3 regions of the Priestia sp. 3CA3 genome follow, and region 3 is predicted to be linked to each of the others. Evidence: riboswitches for the same ligand, from Rfam matches in the RefSeq annotation. Region 3 holds a riboswitch; each other region holds the start of a gene.
What was found. Region 3 has a riboswitch for lysine ahead of AC1VNJ_RS12825 (amino acid permease). Riboswitches for the same ligand answer to the same signal wherever they lie in the genome.
Positions count from the first base shown of each region.

Region 1: linked by a shared signal. The riboswitch ahead of lysA (diaminopimelate decarboxylase) and the one ahead of AC1VNJ_RS12825 (amino acid permease) in region 3 are both predicted to bind lysine.
Region 2: linked by a shared signal. The riboswitch ahead of AC1VNJ_RS00875 (aspartate kinase) and the one ahead of AC1VNJ_RS12825 (amino acid permease) in region 3 are both predicted to bind lysine.

Region 1 is NZ_JBXENJ010000004.1:366,362-372,118, forward strand. It holds gene AC1VNJ_RS13730 (PAS domain-containing sensor histidine kinase) at 1-210, opposite strand, end outside; gene AC1VNJ_RS13735 (YckD family protein) at 372-686, opposite strand; gene AC1VNJ_RS13740 (NAD(P)/FAD-dependent oxidoreductase) at 760-1,878, opposite strand; gene AC1VNJ_RS13745 (CBO0543 family protein) at 2,217-2,729, shown strand; lysine riboswitch at 2,796-2,978, shown strand; gene lysA (diaminopimelate decarboxylase) at 3,117-4,445, shown strand; gene AC1VNJ_RS13755 (dicarboxylate/amino acid:cation symporter) at 4,496-5,757, shown strand, end outside.
Region 2 is NZ_JBXENJ010000001.1:177,309-183,065, reverse strand. It holds gene sdhA (succinate dehydrogenase flavoprotein subunit) at 1-326, opposite strand, end outside; gene AC1VNJ_RS00885 (succinate dehydrogenase cytochrome b558 subunit) at 356-964, opposite strand; gene AC1VNJ_RS00880 (YslB family protein) at 1,454-1,981, shown strand; gene AC1VNJ_RS00875 (aspartate kinase) at 2,033-3,265, opposite strand; lysine riboswitch at 3,407-3,584, opposite strand; gene uvrC (excinuclease ABC subunit UvrC) at 3,650-5,416, opposite strand; gene trxA (thioredoxin) at 5,640-5,757, opposite strand, start outside.
Region 3 is NZ_JBXENJ010000004.1:186,753-192,509, forward strand. It holds gene AC1VNJ_RS12815 (GNAT family N-acetyltransferase) at 1-389, shown strand, start outside; gene AC1VNJ_RS12820 (hypothetical protein) at 493-861, shown strand; gene AC1VNJ_RS12825 (amino acid permease) at 898-2,337, opposite strand; lysine riboswitch at 2,440-2,624, opposite strand; TPP riboswitch at 2,799-2,899, shown strand; gene thiT (energy-coupled thiamine transporter ThiT) at 2,932-3,540, shown strand; gene AC1VNJ_RS12835 (ethanolamine ammonia-lyase reactivating factor EutA) at 3,697-5,115, shown strand; gene AC1VNJ_RS12840 (ethanolamine ammonia-lyase subunit EutB) at 5,142-5,757, shown strand, end outside.

The DNA.
Region 1 (5,757 bases), 180 kb from region 3:
CATAAGCGTTTTCTTTTTATTTAGCGCTTCGAAAAAATGCTCATACGAGACCCATTCTTCTAGAGGTATTTTTTGCTCAGAAACGCTTTCTCCTTGATACATACTGTAAACAAGGTGGTCACCTTTTTGTTTGTAAGCAAATATGATTCCTAGAGCCTCAGCTGAATGATTTTCTGCATGTAATCGGACTATTTTTTTATTTTCGTTCATCGTTCATATTTACCTACCCCTCACTAGCATCTTTCCTAATCGTTCTCATTCTCTTAATTTTACATGAGGCGTTTAAAATTTACTAGATAAAGAAGCAGATATTTTCCATTCATTCACATAAAAAAAGCGCCTGTATAGGCGCTTTTTTATGTGAATAGGAATTACTTTGAATGATGCATTTTATGACAGTGCCGCTTCGGAACAAACCCATTTTTCTCCATATGCTGATAGCGATTTTCCATATGTGAAGAAATGTTTTGACTCTCCGTTTTGCTTAGCACGCCGTACTCCACATATTTTGAAAGTATTTCTTTCTTTTTTTCGAACATTTCTTTGTACAGAACGGATAATTCCTGCTTTTGCTGAGACGTCAGCTGCACGTCTTTTGTTTCTGGCTGAGGATTGTTTTCCGCTAATACAGGCGTCCCGCTCATAAATAAAAAAGCTGCTGCTGCACTTATCATAACCTTTCGCAAACAATCTACTTCCTTTCATCATATAGTAGTTATAGTTTGCGAACTTCTATTTGTTTTCATTCATTCTATTTGCTTAGGACTCAATAGCTCCTCTTACATCATAATCGCTAAGATCAATTTCCATTTCCATTTCAAGTGCTAATTTAGCAAGCTCTGAACCAAGATAAGGACCCGACGTTAAGCCTGAAGCTCCCAGACCATTCGCTACTAGTATTCCTTCGTAAGCTGGAAGAGCCCCAATGACTGGCAAGAAGCCTGGAGTAAATGGTCGAAACCCTACCCTTGTTTCTAAGACTGTGCTTTCTGTTAAGCCAGGAGCAATTAATAAGGCCTTTGAAAAAATTTCATGAAGCCCCCCAGCCGTTACTCTCAAGTCATAACCCGTGTCGTTTTCATGTGTTGCTCCTATGACAATTTGACCTTGTTCAAACGAAAGAATATATTGGTCGCTTGGAGGCATTACAACGGGCCAGTCTTTTGTATCTAAATCAGGAAGATGCAAGTGGACAATTTGCGCTTTTTGAAAGCTTGCTAAAAATTTCACTCCAAGAGGCTCTAGTAATTGATTTGCCCACGCTCCTGCTGTCACGATTGTTGTACTTGCTAGAAGGGTTTGTCCATTTACGGCAACGCCCGTTACTTGATTATTTTCATAAAGTAGTTCTGCGTTTCCTTCTATTATTTTTGCACCGTTTTTCTTCGCTGCATTCACAAGTGCGTTTCGAAGAGCTCTTCCGTTAACGCGAGCGGCTCCACTAATATGAACTGAACTGTATTCTTCCGAAAGAGCCGGAAACAAAGCCTGTGTTTCTTTAGCGGATAAACGTGTAATCTCGCCTATTTCGGGGGCTTCTTCCCGACGCTTATATGCTCGTTCTTCCATTTTTTTAAGCTTTTGTTCATCAGTGTGTAAACTAATTGCTCCTACTCGCTTATATCCCGTATCCGTTTCTCCATCTTCTTCTAATTGCTGAATTAATGTTTGATAGTACTTGGCGCCGCCTTTTGCTAAGCGGTACCATGCTTTATTTCGACGCTGCGAAAGCCATGGACAAACAATTCCTGCTGCTGCATCAGTAGCTTGACCAGCATCCTTGCGATCTATCAATGTCACATCTGCTCCTGCTTTTGCTAAATGATATGCCGTAGAAGCTCCAAGTACCCCAGCTCCAACTACGATGTATGTTTTCATACCAAAACACCCTTTTCTTTCTTCTAGTATTCTCATGCTATATGTATGCAATTTTAGCATAGCAAAAAAAGAAGTCACATACTAGGCGAAGCTATTTTAAGCTTATTTTTAAGCCTTGCTGACTTTGACATATAGCTCCTTTCGTCTCGTAAACAAGAGCGGTAGAAGTTCTTTTACCAAGATTATAACAGGGTGAAGAAAGCCATAAATAGTGGTAGTACGTCTTTAACGCTGTGGCTTACGGCTTTTCTATTATAGGTGCTGAATAAAAAAATGAAAGAATAAAACCACTATAATATGTAAATAAAAAGAAATAACCATTATTTTAAGGAGAGCGTATGCAATCTTCATTTGTATTATTTTTTATCATTCTTGGTTTACTATTTGGCAAGTGGCGAAGGTATCAAGAATACTACCCTACTTTGCTGTTTTGGGTCACGGGGAATTTGCTTTATGAAGTGCTGCTGTTTCATCACCGCGTATGGGTATTTCACCCTGTTGGTATTGATCATCTTTTTCTACCCGATCACCTAATGGTTTCTCTTGGAATAACCTTAATTATTTATCCGTTTGTTATACCGGTTTTTTTAGGAAGGCTGCCGCTGCATGTAAGCGGCCGGCTGTGGTGGATTCTTTTATGGGCGCTTTTATTTACTGTGATTGAGTTCATTGCTTATGTTAATCACAGTATCACTCATCATTATGGATGGTCGCTGCTATGTTCTTTTCTCTTCAATATTGTCACGTTCTCACTTTTAATCATTCATCAGAAGACAGCGCTGGCTGCTTGGATTCTATCTGGAAGCTTCATAGCTTTTTTATTTATCTTCTTTGATATTCCTATGCCTTAACTTTTCATTGACTAGACAGAGGAAAAGGAAATATAATAGGAGTTACATTTAAATATAATTTTCCTCTCTGAGAATAGAGGTGCATGAAATCAAGAGTCACTTATTGGAGACTAATGGAGTCTGTGAAGATAAGTAAAAGGGATTTCGTGCCGAAGTATATAAACATCCATTGTGTTCATATACTGGTTCAGTATTGAATAAATGCTGAGCTGTCACAAACCACTTGGTTTGTGGAGAGCTATTGAAGAGATGTTGATGCCTAGAATGTAATAATACTTTATTATTATGAAACCAAGACGCGTGAACATCACTTCACGGGTCTTTTTTGTGTTTTTCTACTGACCATCAAAGTTATAGTTGAATGATTTAAATGGAGGGATACGGATTATGTACTTACATGGAACGAGTAAAATTAACAGCAGCAATCATTTAGAAATTGGGCAGTGCGATACGGTCGAACTGAAAAAACAATACGGCACTCCCCTATACATCTACGATCAAGAATTAATTGAGACGAAATGCAAGGCCTTCCATTCAGCCTTTCAAAGAAGCGGATTTTCATATCAAATCGCCTATGCAGGGAAAGCGTTTCTTTGTATGGAAATGGCTAGCCTTTTAACGAAGCTTGATATGTCATTAGATGTGGTCTCAGGAGGCGAATTATTTACAGCTCTTGAAGCGGGATATCCAGCTGAACGCATTCATTTTCACGGAAATAACAAAACGATTGAAGAAATTGAAATGGCTCTTGATGCGAATATTGGCTGTTTTGTTGTGGATAACTTTACCGAACTTGAAGTTTTACATGCCTTAGCAGCTGAGCGCAAACAGAAAGCATCTATTCTTCTGCGTGTTACTCCAGGGATTGAAGCCCACACACATGAGTATATTATGACCGGACAGGAAGACTCCAAGTTTGGATTTGGTCTTTCCAATGACCAGGCTATGAAAGCGGTAAGTTCTGCATTAGAAAAGCCTTACTACGATCTTTTAGGCATTCATTGTCATATTGGTTCGCAAATTTTTGAAGTAGATGGTTTTTCTCGCGCCATTGATATTTTAACTGATTTCTTATTCAGTATTCGTGATAAAATGGAATTTGAAGTAAAAGTTTTAAACGTAGGTGGTGGTTTTGGTATTCGTTATACCGAAAGCGACTCTCCACTTCCAGTTGAGTATTATGTAGATGCACTGACAGAAAAGCTAAGCCGCACGTTAACTGAACAGAATTATACCCTTCCGGAAGTCTGGATTGAGCCTGGAAGAAGCATCGTAGGAGAAGCAGGTACAACGCTTTATACAATCGGCTCAACGAAGGAGATTCCAGGTGTACGCAAATACGTAGGAATTGATGGCGGTATGACCGATAATATCCGTCCTGCTCTTTACGATGCAAAACATGAAGCTGTCTTGGCTAATAGAGTGACGGATAAAAAAGATGAAACAGTATCAATTGCAGGGAAATGCTGTGAATCAGGAGATATGCTTATTTGGGATATCGATTTACCGCGCGTTAATCAAGGAGATTTACTAGCAGTATCCTCTACAGGTGCCTACAACTATTCAATGGCTAGCAATTACAACCGTATTCCGCGCCCTGCTGTTGTATTTGTGAAAAATGGAGAAGCTCGTCTTGCTGTAGAGCGAGAAACATACGAAGATTTGGTGCGTAAAGATGTAAAGCCAGTCGTTACTACGTATGCAATGAGCAAATGATAGCTGTTCTTGCGTAGTAAAGAAGCTATTGTTGTTTGGAGGAAATCTATATGGTTTTAAGTGTATTTAAAACGTACAGATCATCGCTTATTCTGCTTCTCGCTATTTTAATTGGCGGGATAGCAGGATATGCTATCGGGCCCGATGTGGCAGTCGTAAAGCCCTTTGGTGATTTGTTTCTTAATTTAATGTTCATGATTATCGTTCCCCTTGTCTTTTTTAGTGTGGCTTCGGCGATCGCAAACATGAACGAAATGAAACGTCTTGGTAAAATTATGCTAGGTATCGCCGTTGTGTTTGTCGCCACTGCTGCTGTTTCAGCCGTTCTAGGCTTTTTAGGCGCATCACTTTACAATCCGCTGCACAACGTAGATACTTCTGCCATTAAAGAATTAATGGGTGACAGTGAAAATACAGCTGAAAAAATGACGCTTTTAAATCAGCTTGTTAGTACATTTACTGTACCTGATTTTGTTCAGTTATTTTCGAAAGAGCATATTTTACAATTAATTGTCTTTGCCGTTATCTTCGGTATTGCTACCACGATGGCTGGTGAAAAAGGACAGCCTATGGCGAAATTTCTGACTTCGGGTCAAGAAGTATCGATGAAAGTCGTTAAAATTGTCATGTACTATGCTCCAATTGGTTTAGGGTGCTATTTTGCTACTGTGGTAGGAGAACTTGGACCAAAGATCTTGCAAGGGTATGCCAGAGCATTTATTCTTTATTTATTAATTGCAATCGTTTACTATTTTGGCTTCTTTACGCTATACGCATGGATTGCTGGCGGTAAAGCAGGAATTAAGCTGTTTTGGAAAAATGCAGCTGCTCCTTCTATCACTGCTATTGCTACCTGTTCTTCCGCGGCATCTATTCCAGTCAATTTAGACGCAACAAAGAAAATGGGTGTGCCGCTGGATATTGCTGAAACAGTGATTCCATTAGGAGCAAACACCCATAAAGATGGTTCTGTTATCGGTGGTATTCTAAAAATTGTTTTCTTATTCAGTTTGTTCGGCAAAGATATGACGTCTGCTACGAGTATTTTGAGCATATTAGGCGTAGCCTTTTTAGTTGGAGCCGTAATGGGAGCAATTCCTGGAGGCGGTATGATTGGCGAAATGTTAATCATTACAATTTACGGATTTTCGCCAGAAGTTCTGCCCATCATTGCGGTCATTTCCACAATTATTGACGCCCCTGCTACGCTCTTAAACAGTACGGGAAATACAGTAACAGCGATGCTTGTTACAAGGTTTACAGAAGGAAAAGACTGGATTAATAAAATTATCACCACCGATAAAGTCGCCTA
Region 2 (5,757 bases), on a different contig from region 3:
CCCTCAGGAGTACGGTTAAACATAACACCCATACGGTCAAGTAAGTGAATAATACCAGGAGCTGCTTCACACATTGCTTTTACAGGTGGCTGGTTGGCTAAAAAGTCTCCGCCATACACTGTGTCATCAAAGTGTTCCCATGGTGAATCTCCTTCACCTTTCGTATTTACGGCTCCGTTGATTCCACCTTGCGCGCAAACTGAGTGAGATCTTTTTACCGGAACTAGTGAAAATAAATCTACTTGCTTGCCAGACTCAGCAATTTTTATTGTTGCCATCAAGCCAGCTAAACCGCCACCGACTACGATGATTTTTCCGTTACTCATCGGAACCCCACTCCTTCAAAACCTTAATTTTATGCAAATGCGAATAATGTACGAACACCTACGAATGTAAGTGCTAAGAAGATTGCTAATGTCACATAAGTTGAAATTCTTTGAGAACGTGGTGTTACAGTTAACCCCCAGCTAACTCCAAATGACCATAGACCGTTTGCAAAGTGGAAGATCGTAGATACAACACCAACTATGTAGAATGCAAACATTGCTGGGTTGCTTAAAATTCGTTCCATCATTTGAAAATCTACTTCTTTTCCAAGCGCAGCTTGTATTCTGGTTTCCCATACGTGCCATGTGATGAAGATAAGTGTGATTACACCTGAAACACGCTGAAGGATAAACATCCAGTTACGGAAAAATCCATAGTTGTTAACGTTTGTTTTAGCAGTGAATGCGATGTAAAGACCGTATATTGCGTGAAAAACGATTGGTAAGAAAATAATGAAAATTTCTAGAGCATAGCGGAAAGGTAAGCTCTCCATGAAGTGAGCTGCTTGATTAAATGATTCTTCTCCCTTTGTCGCGAAATGATTCACAACTAAATGCTGTGTTAAGAAAATCCCGATTGGTATTACTCCAAGTAGTGAATGGATTCTCCGATATTGAAACTCTCTGTTTGCCGCCATCTGCGTAGACCCCCCTTAGTTAAATGAACATAGTTTGTGAAGAACTTTCTTACTCCCACTAGACAAATAGATTAATCGTGAATACAGGAAATGAAAACCTTTGCATTTCCTAATAAAGTATGTGACAGGTTAATTTTACTCCCATCGATTAAGAGCGTCAAGGCAAGATGTTTAAATCTTCTATAAAATATAAATTTATAAAATTTTATATTTGTTAACGCTTACTGCATTGATGTTAAAGATTTTTTCTTTCTATTATAATATCGCTTGCCACAGTTAAGTAAGCGTTTACTTTATACTTTTATTGTAAACAAGTTCACAAAACATTTACACAGGTAAAAGTACCCTTTTAAAAGTAATTTTATGGATTTTTTATCTTTACATCTAACTCTTTTTACCATAATAAAGATCCTCTTACATTTTATTAAAAAAATGCGTGAGAGGTTTTTTAGATTTGTATATAATAGTAGTAAAGAAAGAGGGGAAAGCATGAGCAATTTACAAACAGAATCACAGCAAGAACTTGAAGAGACGATGGAAACATTAGAACCTAATGCCGCAGCTGAAACAGAGAGAGCTCTTGATCACGTTCCATATTTCGGATACAGCCTTTTGCGTGACGTGTTAATTCCAGAGCTTCTTGGAGACGAAATGAATACCATCTCATACTGGGCAGGAAAACACCTTGCGCGTAAATATCCATTAAATACAATGGATGAAATCGTCGCATTTTTTAAAGCAGCTTCCTGGGGAACACTGACGCTTGCCAAAAAAGATAAATATTCACTAGAGCTTGAGTTATCAGGTGATGTGGTCAGCAAAAGATTTCAGCAGGAAACTTGTTCATTTCATCTTGAGTCAGGGTTTGTGGCTGAACAGATTCAGCGTCAAAACAACTGCCTAACAGAAGCCTACTTAACACCTAAAGAAAAGAACGGAAAAGTGCTGATTTCCGTGCAGTGGGACCGAAAAGATATCTTACCTACCGAAACCCGTGCGGAGCGTTATAAAAAGTAAGAAATACGTATATATAAAAGACGTGGAGATACCACGTCTTTTTTCTTTTCTTTATACTTGCACTGCCTGCTGCTCTTCTAATTCAAATGCTACGTGAAGCGTCTCAACAGCTTTTACCATATCAGCATGCGGTACAACTGTAGATACTTTAATTTCAGACGTGCTGACCATCTTCACTTCAATTTTCTCTCCTGCCAGCACTTCAAACATTTCGGCTGCAACACCTGGATTAGATATCATGCCAGATCCCACAATCGATACTTTAGCCAGACTGCTTTCATGTTCAATACGCGTATACCCCAAGGTAGATTTATACTCTTTTAAGACGGCAAGAGCAGCTTCTACATCTACAGTTTTAATAGAAAATGAGATAGAGAGGCGATTATTAGCCGTTACGTTTTGAATAATAATATCCACATTTAACTGTTCTTTTGCTAATGCTGTAAAAATAGTAGAAAGAGTTTGTAACTCGTTGTTTAACCCTTCAATTGTCACCCGTGAAATATTATCTTCAAACGCAATTCCTCTTACGACTAAGTTTTGTTCCATTGAAACTTCCTCCTCAACAATCGTTCCATTCTCGTTTTCTAAGCTTGAACGCACTTCTAGCGGTACCTGATAATTTTTTGCAAACTCAACAGCGCGCGGATGCAGCACCCCTGCTCCTAAATTGGCTAATTCTAACATTTCGTCATATGAAATAGAATGAAGTTTACGAGCATCTTCTACGTAGCGCGGATCCGTCGTAAACACTCCTGTTACGTCTGTATAAATATCACATTTTGCAGCTTTTAGTGCCGCGGCAAGAGCTACTGCCGTCGTGTCAGAGCCGCCTCGACCTAATGTTGTAATGCTTCCATCTTCTGAACAGCCTTGGAATCCAGCTACTACTACGATTCGACCTCTATCTAATTGGCTTTGAATACGAGTCGTGTCAATGTGCTGGATTCGTGCATTGCTGTGAACTGCTTCCGTCTGGATACCAGCTTGCCAACCTGTTAGCGAAGTGGCTTCATGACCTTTGCATTGAAGAGCCATTGTTAACAGGGAAATCGTTACTTGTTCTCCAGTTGTAAGAAGCATATCCATTTCGCGTTTACTTGGACTGTCCGTAATATCACTTGCTAATTTCACCAGTGCATCTGTGGTTTTGCCCATTGCCGATACAACAACTACTACTTGGTTACCGCGCTCTGCTTCTTGAATAACACGGTTTGCTACATGTTGAATACGTTCAACAGAACCAACAGATGTTCCACCAAATTTTTGAACGATTAATGCCATAATTTTGTTCATTCCTTTTCAATAAATTTGCATATGCAGGATGATGAGAAGCTAAATTTTTTTACTCAGACAATAAAAAAAGCAATGAGATGAGCTCTCATTGCTTAACGAACGAAAATTATAAAACATAACCGTCCACTGCCGTGAGATAGCTCTCCAAGAATCTACATCTTGACAATCCTACGTTTATTCAACGCAGAACCAGCAATCATTACTATGAGGTAATGTTCACTTCGGCAAATTTCCCTTTCCGCATCGTTCATAAGGGCTCATACCCTTCCTGATGCGTACTGATTAAATTTGCACCTCTATCTTCACTTCATTTGATGAAGTGTCGTATGAAATTAGTTAATAGCTTATCAAATATTTTCTATTATTTCAAGACTATTTTTGTAATGTTTCATAAATTTTTTCAGCAATGTTTTGAGGAACACCTGAATTTCGTATATCTTCAACCGTTGCTTCTTTCAATTTTTTCACCGAACCAAAATGCTTTAACAAAACTTTTTTACGCTTTTCTCCCACTCCCGGAATGTCGTCTAGAACTGACTGAAAAGCGGACTTAGAGCGCACTTGACGGTGGAAGGTGATTGCAAAGCGGTGAACTTCATCTTGGATTCGCTGAAGCAAATAAAATTCTTGACTATTGCGTTCAAGCGGTATGATTTGAGGAGGCTCACCAATCATCAGGTTGGAGGTTCTGTGTTTATCATCTTTAACAAGACCTGCTGTAGGCACTAAAAGTCCCAATTCATTTTCGAGAACGTCCTGGACTGCAGCTAAATGCCCTTTGCCTCCATCTACAACAATTAAATCCGGAAGCGGAAGGCCTTCTTTTAACGCTCTGGAATACCGTCTGCGAACGACTTCCCTCATGGAACTGTAATCATCTGGTCCCTTTACGGTCTTAATTTTATATTTGCGATATTCTTTCTTTTCCGGTTTCCCATCAACAAAAACAATCATCGCAGAAACTGGGTCTGTTCCTTGAATATTTGAGTTATCAAATGCTTCAATCCGATAAGGAGCGGCAATTCCAAGCTCTTCTCCTAACCGTTCAACTGCGCCAACTGTACGCTCTTCATCTCGTTCAATTAAATAGAATTTTTCACCGAGCGCAATCTTTGCATTTTTACACGCAAGTTCTACTAATTCTTTCTTTTTGCCTCGCTTTGGATGCTGAACCTCTACTTCTACTAACTTCTCAGCTAACTCTGCATCAATCGTTGCTGGAACCATCACTTCTTTTGGCTTAATATTTTTGGCATAAAACTGACCGATAAAAGTTAAGAAATCTTCTTCTGGCTCTTTATAAAAAGGAAACATAGAAACTTCTCGCTCAATTAATTTCCCTTGGCGAATAAAGAAAACTTGAACACACATCCAGCCTTTATCGTAAGAATAGCCAAACACATCTCGATTAACAAAATCATTAAACGTTACTTTTTGCTTTTCCATTGTCGCTTCGATATGAGCAATTTGATCTCGGTATTCTTTAGCCCGTTCAAAGTCAAGTTCTTCTGAAGCTTTTAACATTTTTTCAGTTAACTCTGTTTTGACATGCTCATATCCACCATTTAAAAACCGCGTGATATTTTCAATAATTTGTTTGTTTTGCTCTTCTTTTACCTCTTTTACGCAAGGAGCTAGACATTGCCCGATATGGTAATACAAACAAGGCCTATCTGGCATAGTGGAGCACTTTCTTAACGGATAAATGCGATCAAGAAGCCGCTTTGTTTCATTTGCTGCTTGAACATTAGGATAAGGACCGAAGTATTTCCCTTTATCTTTTTTTATTTTTCTTGTAATAACAAGTCGGGGCTGTTTTTCAGCTGTAATCTTAATAAACGGATAGCCCTTATCATCTTTAAGCATAATATTGTATTTTGGGTCATGCTTTTTAATTAAATTCATTTCTAAAATAAGCGCTTCTAAATTAGAAGATGTGACGATATATTCAAAGTCGACAATGTCGTTTACAAGTCGAAGCGTCTTTCCGTCATGAGATCCGGTAAAGTAGGAACGTACTCGATTTTTTAATACTTTTGCTTTTCCTACGTAAATGACCGTTCCATATTTATCTTTCATCAAGTAACAGCCGGGCTGATCCGGTAAAATAGCCAGCTTTTCTTTTAAATAATCGTTCATACTTTTCTCCTTCCTCTTCTCTTACTCTGTCCATCTATACAATCGCTTATGAAGCGTAACCTACATTCTTTCCTGTCTTAATACATGTACATAAGCTGGATTTATGGCGGTGTTCCTTACATCTAGTATAAAACAAACGAACGCATATTCGCTAAATAAAAGTATTCCCAAAAGAGAAAAAGTGGAGAAAAAGAAAAAAACCTAGCCTGAGCTAGGTTTTGACTTACGCGTGTTTATTAATTAATTCTGTTAATGCTTCTTTTGGTTGGAAACCAACTACTTGATCAACTTTCTCTCCATCTTTGAATAATACTAAAGTTGGGATACTCATAACACCAAAT
Region 3 (5,757 bases):
CAGTAGAACAAAGAAGGGGCTGGTTTAATAATCATATTAGCAATGAACTTTTTCCACTTATTGTCGCGGAAAAAGATGGAGTAGTAGCGGGCTATGCTTCGCTTTCCTCGTATCGAGATAAAGAAGCGTACATTCAAACAGTAGAGCTATCGATTTATATTGATAAAAATCAACAAGGGCATGGTATTGGGAAACAGCTTATGAAGCGCATTTTGGAATTAGCTAAAGAGCTCGACCATCACGTTGTCATTTCAGGAATTACAAAAGGGAATGATATCAGTATCAAAATGCATGAGCAATTTAATTTTACATTTTGCGGAGAGTTTAAAGAAGTGGGCTGGAAATTTGATCAGTGGCAAGATGTACTTTTTTATCAGCTTATTTTATAAGATGTATGACACCTTTACACATTGTAACGTTTTAGTTTCATGTGTAAAGGTTATTAAAATAATAAGTTGTTTTATTATTTTAATACGAAAGGTGTTAGCTATCATGAGTACACATTTTCAATATCAACATCTAAGAGCTGTGCCGAAAAGATGGTCCCAAAAAGAACTGCATATCCAGCTGAATAGAATCAAACACAATTCTGAACTATCTACTATAGCAGCAGATCCGCTTTTTCATCTGTTAGAATGTACCCGTTCAGGCCTTCAAACTAAACAAGAAATCATAGACTACATCCAAACCATTCCTAATCACCAACTTCCATCTTTTGCAACTCATTTAAGCAGGTTAATTCAGCGTATTTATTATATCGAAGCTGCTGATTACTATAACCGTCCCCTCAAAGGTTATATGCTTGTTATGAAAAACCAACCCGCTTATATATCTCTTCATTTTGCCGATCAGCTCATATAAAAAAAGCTCTCTATTCAAAAGAATAGAGAGCTTTTTTTATTCGTATTTTTTCACTGTTACTTGACATTCTTTTAACGGGATAAGCTTCGATTTTTTCGTCCATTTGTATCCTAACCACACAATTAAGAATAAAGGAAGTCCGATATAAGAAACAAGTACACCGTACCAGTCAATCGAGTCACCCATAAACGCCGAATAGTTTTGGCCTAAAATAACAACGGCACATAAAATAAAGGCAAAGATAGGGCCAAATGGGAAAAGTTTTGCATGATATGGAAGTTCACTCAAATCATGACCTTGAGCAACAAATGCTCTTCTAAAACGATAGTGGCTGATCGCAATTCCTAACCAAGCAATAAAACCAGACATACCAGAAGCGTTAAGTAACCACGTATATACCGCACCGTCTCCAAAAAATGAAGCACCAAATGCAAGTGTACCGACAAGTGCCGTTGCGATTAAGGCATTAACTGGAACGCCTCGTTTATTCACTTTTGCTAAGAACCTTGGTGCTTTTCCATCTTTCGCTAAGTTCCACAGCATACGCGTAGAAGCATACATGCCTGAGTTACCAGCAGATAAAACAGCTGTTAAAATAACGGCATTAATCGCTGATGCTGCAAACGCCAGACCTGCTCGTTCGAATATCAAAGTAAACGGACTTACTCGCACGTCATCACTTGCTAATGAATTCGCTGTGTATGGAATAAGCATTCCAATAACAAAAATAGCTAAAATATAAAATAACAAGATGCGCCAGAAGACTTGTTTAACTGCGCGAGGAACCGTTTTTTCCGGATCTTCACTTTCTCCAGCTGCGACTCCAAGCAACTCTGTTCCTTGGAATGAAAAACCAGCTGCCATAAAGATACCTAGTACAGTGAAGAATCCACCGTGAATCGGTCCATCACCAAGCGTGAAGTTTTTAAAACCTGGTGCTTCATTGTTAAAGATACCAAAAATCATCATAATACCAATAACTAAAAAGATAATAACCGTTACTACTTTAATTAAAGAAAACCAAAATTCAGATTCACCAAATCCTTTTACAGAAAGGTAGTTAAGCCCAAACATAATTAATAAAAACAGGGCACTCCATAAAATAGAAGAAGAGTTCGGGAACCAAAATTTCATAATAAGGGCTCCAGCAGATAATTCAGCTGCAATCGTAATAGCCCAGTTATACCAGTAGTTCCAGCCGAGAGCGAAACCAAAGGATGGATCTACAAAACGAGACGCATACGTACTAAATGAACCAGCTTCAGGCATATAAGCTGCTAGCTCTGCTAGGCTGGTCATCAAAAAGTAAACCATTACGCCAATAATAGCGTAAGCTAAAAGCGCTCCCCCAGGTCCTGCTGTGTGAATTGCTCCACCACTTGCTAGGAATAAGCCGGTTCCGATGGCTCCTCCTAATGAAATCATCGTTAAGTGGCGAGATTTCAACCCACGTTTTAATTCTTGCTGCTCTTGCATAGATAAATACTCCTTTCGAATGTACGGAAAGAGACGGGATAACATAAAAAAAGCCCGCAGTATATGTGCGCGCTTTTAAATCTGAAAACCGCGTCAACCTTCCGTGAAGATAGCTCTTCACATCACTCGCATGATGTGACAGTTCTGTTCCTGTTCGGAGACAGCCCCAGCTTAAATCAACCGAGAAGTGATTTAAACTTCGGCAATTTTTCCTTTCAAGCAACATCCTCAATGTTCTCTGCATTTCCGTTACTTTACTATTAAAAACTGCGACCTCTACCTCATCGATTAGGATGAGGGTTTTTTATATTCAATTGACATAAAAGAAGTATAACAAATACTAAAACGATTGTCATTATAAAAAATAGATTCAGAAAATAGAAACATCTTTGAAATCTCTCGAATCTATTTTGTTACGTATGGTATAATAAACATTGTCTTTATACTACATAAATATCCAAACGTACCACAGGGGGAGCCGCCGTGCTGAGAGTGAACGAAATGTTCAGACCCTTCGAACCTGTTAGTTAACGCTAGCGTAGGAATGTGGGAATAGTAGCATATATTTGCTTACTCCTGTGTAAACCGTTTGATATGAATGATTCAAAAACAGGAGTGAGAAACGTGAATAAAGCATTACCTTTACAGGCTAAAATTGAAATAGCTATTTTTGCAGCATTGGCACTTCTACTTGACCTTTTGCCTTCAATTAAAATTGCGACGGCTGTGAGCATTTCGTTCTCCATGGTGCCCATTTTTATTATGTGCTTTCGCTGGGGAGTAAAAGGCGGGGCTCTATCTGGTCTATTATGGGGGCTTTTGCAGTTAGCCACAGGAACAGCTTATATTTTAACAGCGCTACAAACATTTATTGAATATATTGTAGCTTTTGCTTTTATAGGTTTTGGAGGTATTTTTTCACAATCTATTAAAACAAATTTAGCTACCAATAACAGATCAAAAGCTTTTGTTTTAATTGTTTTATCCCTTATTATCGGCAGCTTCGCACGTTATTTCTGGCACTTTATTGCTGGTATTATTTTCTGGGGATCGTACGCACCAAAGGGTATGTCCGCTCTGTGGTATTCTTTTTCAATGAACGGTATTTCAATGGTAGGGTCACTAATAGCCTGCTTAGTCATTCTTTCATTGTTAATTCCATCGGCATCAAGAATGATTGTAACTAAATCACACTCATCATAAGAAAAAAGACTAAATCTGCCAAGATTTAGTCTTTTTTCTTATTTGTCACCTTTGTTTACACAAAAGTGTGTCAGGTTTGATAACATAGTTAGTGAAATATTCAAAAAACTGTTTTATGATAGTCAACATATTCAAACGAGATAAAGGATTGATCGTATGCTACAGAAATGGATCACGAGCATAGGTTTAGATATTGGAACAAGCACAACAAAACTGATTGTAAGCAAACTGTTAATAGCAAATCAACAAAATCAGTTTACGCTGCCAGGCTGTCAAATTATTGATCGTCGCGTAACGTATGCAAGTTCCATCTATACAACACCTATGGTAAACGAGGTTGAAATCGATGTTCGAAGGTTAACGCTATTACTAGAAAAAGAGTACAAAAAAGCAGGGATCTCCTTAGATCAAGTGGAGGCGGGTGCTGTGATCATCACAGGAGAAACGGCTCGGAAGCAAAATGCAGAGAGTATCGTTCACTATCTAGCTGAACACGCTGGGAATTTTGTTGTTGCAACAGCTGGTGCTGACTTAGAAGGAATGTTAGCGGCAAAAGGATCGGGAGCAATCGAACATTCTGCTGAAACCAATAAAGTGATTGCCAATATTGATGTAGGTGGAGGCACTGCTAACATCGCCTTATGTCAAAATGGAAAAGTGATTGAAACGTTTACCCTGCATGTAGGCGGAAGATTAATTCGACTAAACGAAGATGGTATTGTTACCTACGTTTCGTCTTATTTAACTGAATTTTTAAAAAATAATTCTCTGATGCTTCAAGAAGGCGAAAAAGCAACATTTGAAAAACTCTCGTCTATTTGCAAATTGCTAGCTAAAGAAACCGTGGATTATGTGAGCGCACTGAAGCAAACCTCTTTGCTGCTCGTTTCCCCTCATACAAGATCTTCTACTCGGCCAGAGACAATCATGGTCTCGGGAGGAGTAGGAGCCATGATAGAGAAGGAGAAACCAAAAACAGTGAAGGAAGTGGCCATACACGGAGACATTGGTCCGCTGCTAGCTTATCAGTTTCAAGCCATACAGGTATCTCAAGCCGCTGAAACAACGCGAGCCACTGTCATTGGAGCTGGTATGCAAAATACAGAAGTTAGCGGATCAACCGTATACATTAAATCAAAGCGGCTGCCACTAAAAAATATTCCGATTATAGAGATACCCGTACAGCAAGAGGAGGAGTGGAATCCGCAGCTGTTTCAAGAAAGAGCTCGAACGGCATGTATGCAGGCTTCAACTGTTTTCAGCGCAGAAGATCCTCCCGTTGCTATTGCTTTATCTCATTTCCCTTACTGCAGCTATATAATGCTGCAAGAATTAGCAAAAGTAATAAGCGCTGAATTTGGTGCTTGTTTTAAAGGAGCTAAGTGCCTCGTTGTTTTATGCGAGCAGGATATTGCTAAAGCTTTAGGACAAGCACTAGCCAAACAGGAGAAAGAATTAGAAATTATTTGTTTAGATCAAATTGACTTTACCCACGGAGATTATATCGATCTAGGGTTACCCGTAGCTGGAGAGGCAATCTCTGTTTCGATTAAAACACTCGCTTTTTCATCATAATCAACTGAACATACAAGGAGGAAACGATGTTTAAAACTACCCGGTTGTTAGGAGAAACATTTTCATTTTATAGCTTGAAAGAAATTATGGCCAAAGCAAACGAAGAACGTTCTGGAGATCAGCTCGCAGGAGTTAGCGCTGAGTCAATGAAAGAACGAATGGCAGCCAAACAAGTGCTAGCTGATATCACACTTGCTGATATTCGAAATTACCCGCTGCTAAGCGCAGATGAAGACAACGTCTCGGCATTAATCGAAAGTCAGATTGATTCATCGGTTTACGACATTATTAAAAATTGGACAGTAGGGGAGTTAAGAGAATACATCTTATCTGATGAGCATACCGGAGAAGACCTTCTTGCGCTTAGCAAAGGATTAAACAGCGAAATGATTGCGGCAGCTACTAAAATTATGTCCAATTTAGATTTAATTCAAGGAGCTGCCAAGATAGAAGTGCAAACTACTTGTCAAACGACTATCGGTCAAAAAGGCGTATTGGCTTCAAGAGCCCAGCCTAATCATCCTTCAGATAACTTAAAAGGAATGAGAGCATCTCTCTACGAAGCGTTAAGCTATGGAATTGGAGATGCGGTTATCGGAATTAACCCTGTTATTGATACAACGGATAATATCTACGCGCTTT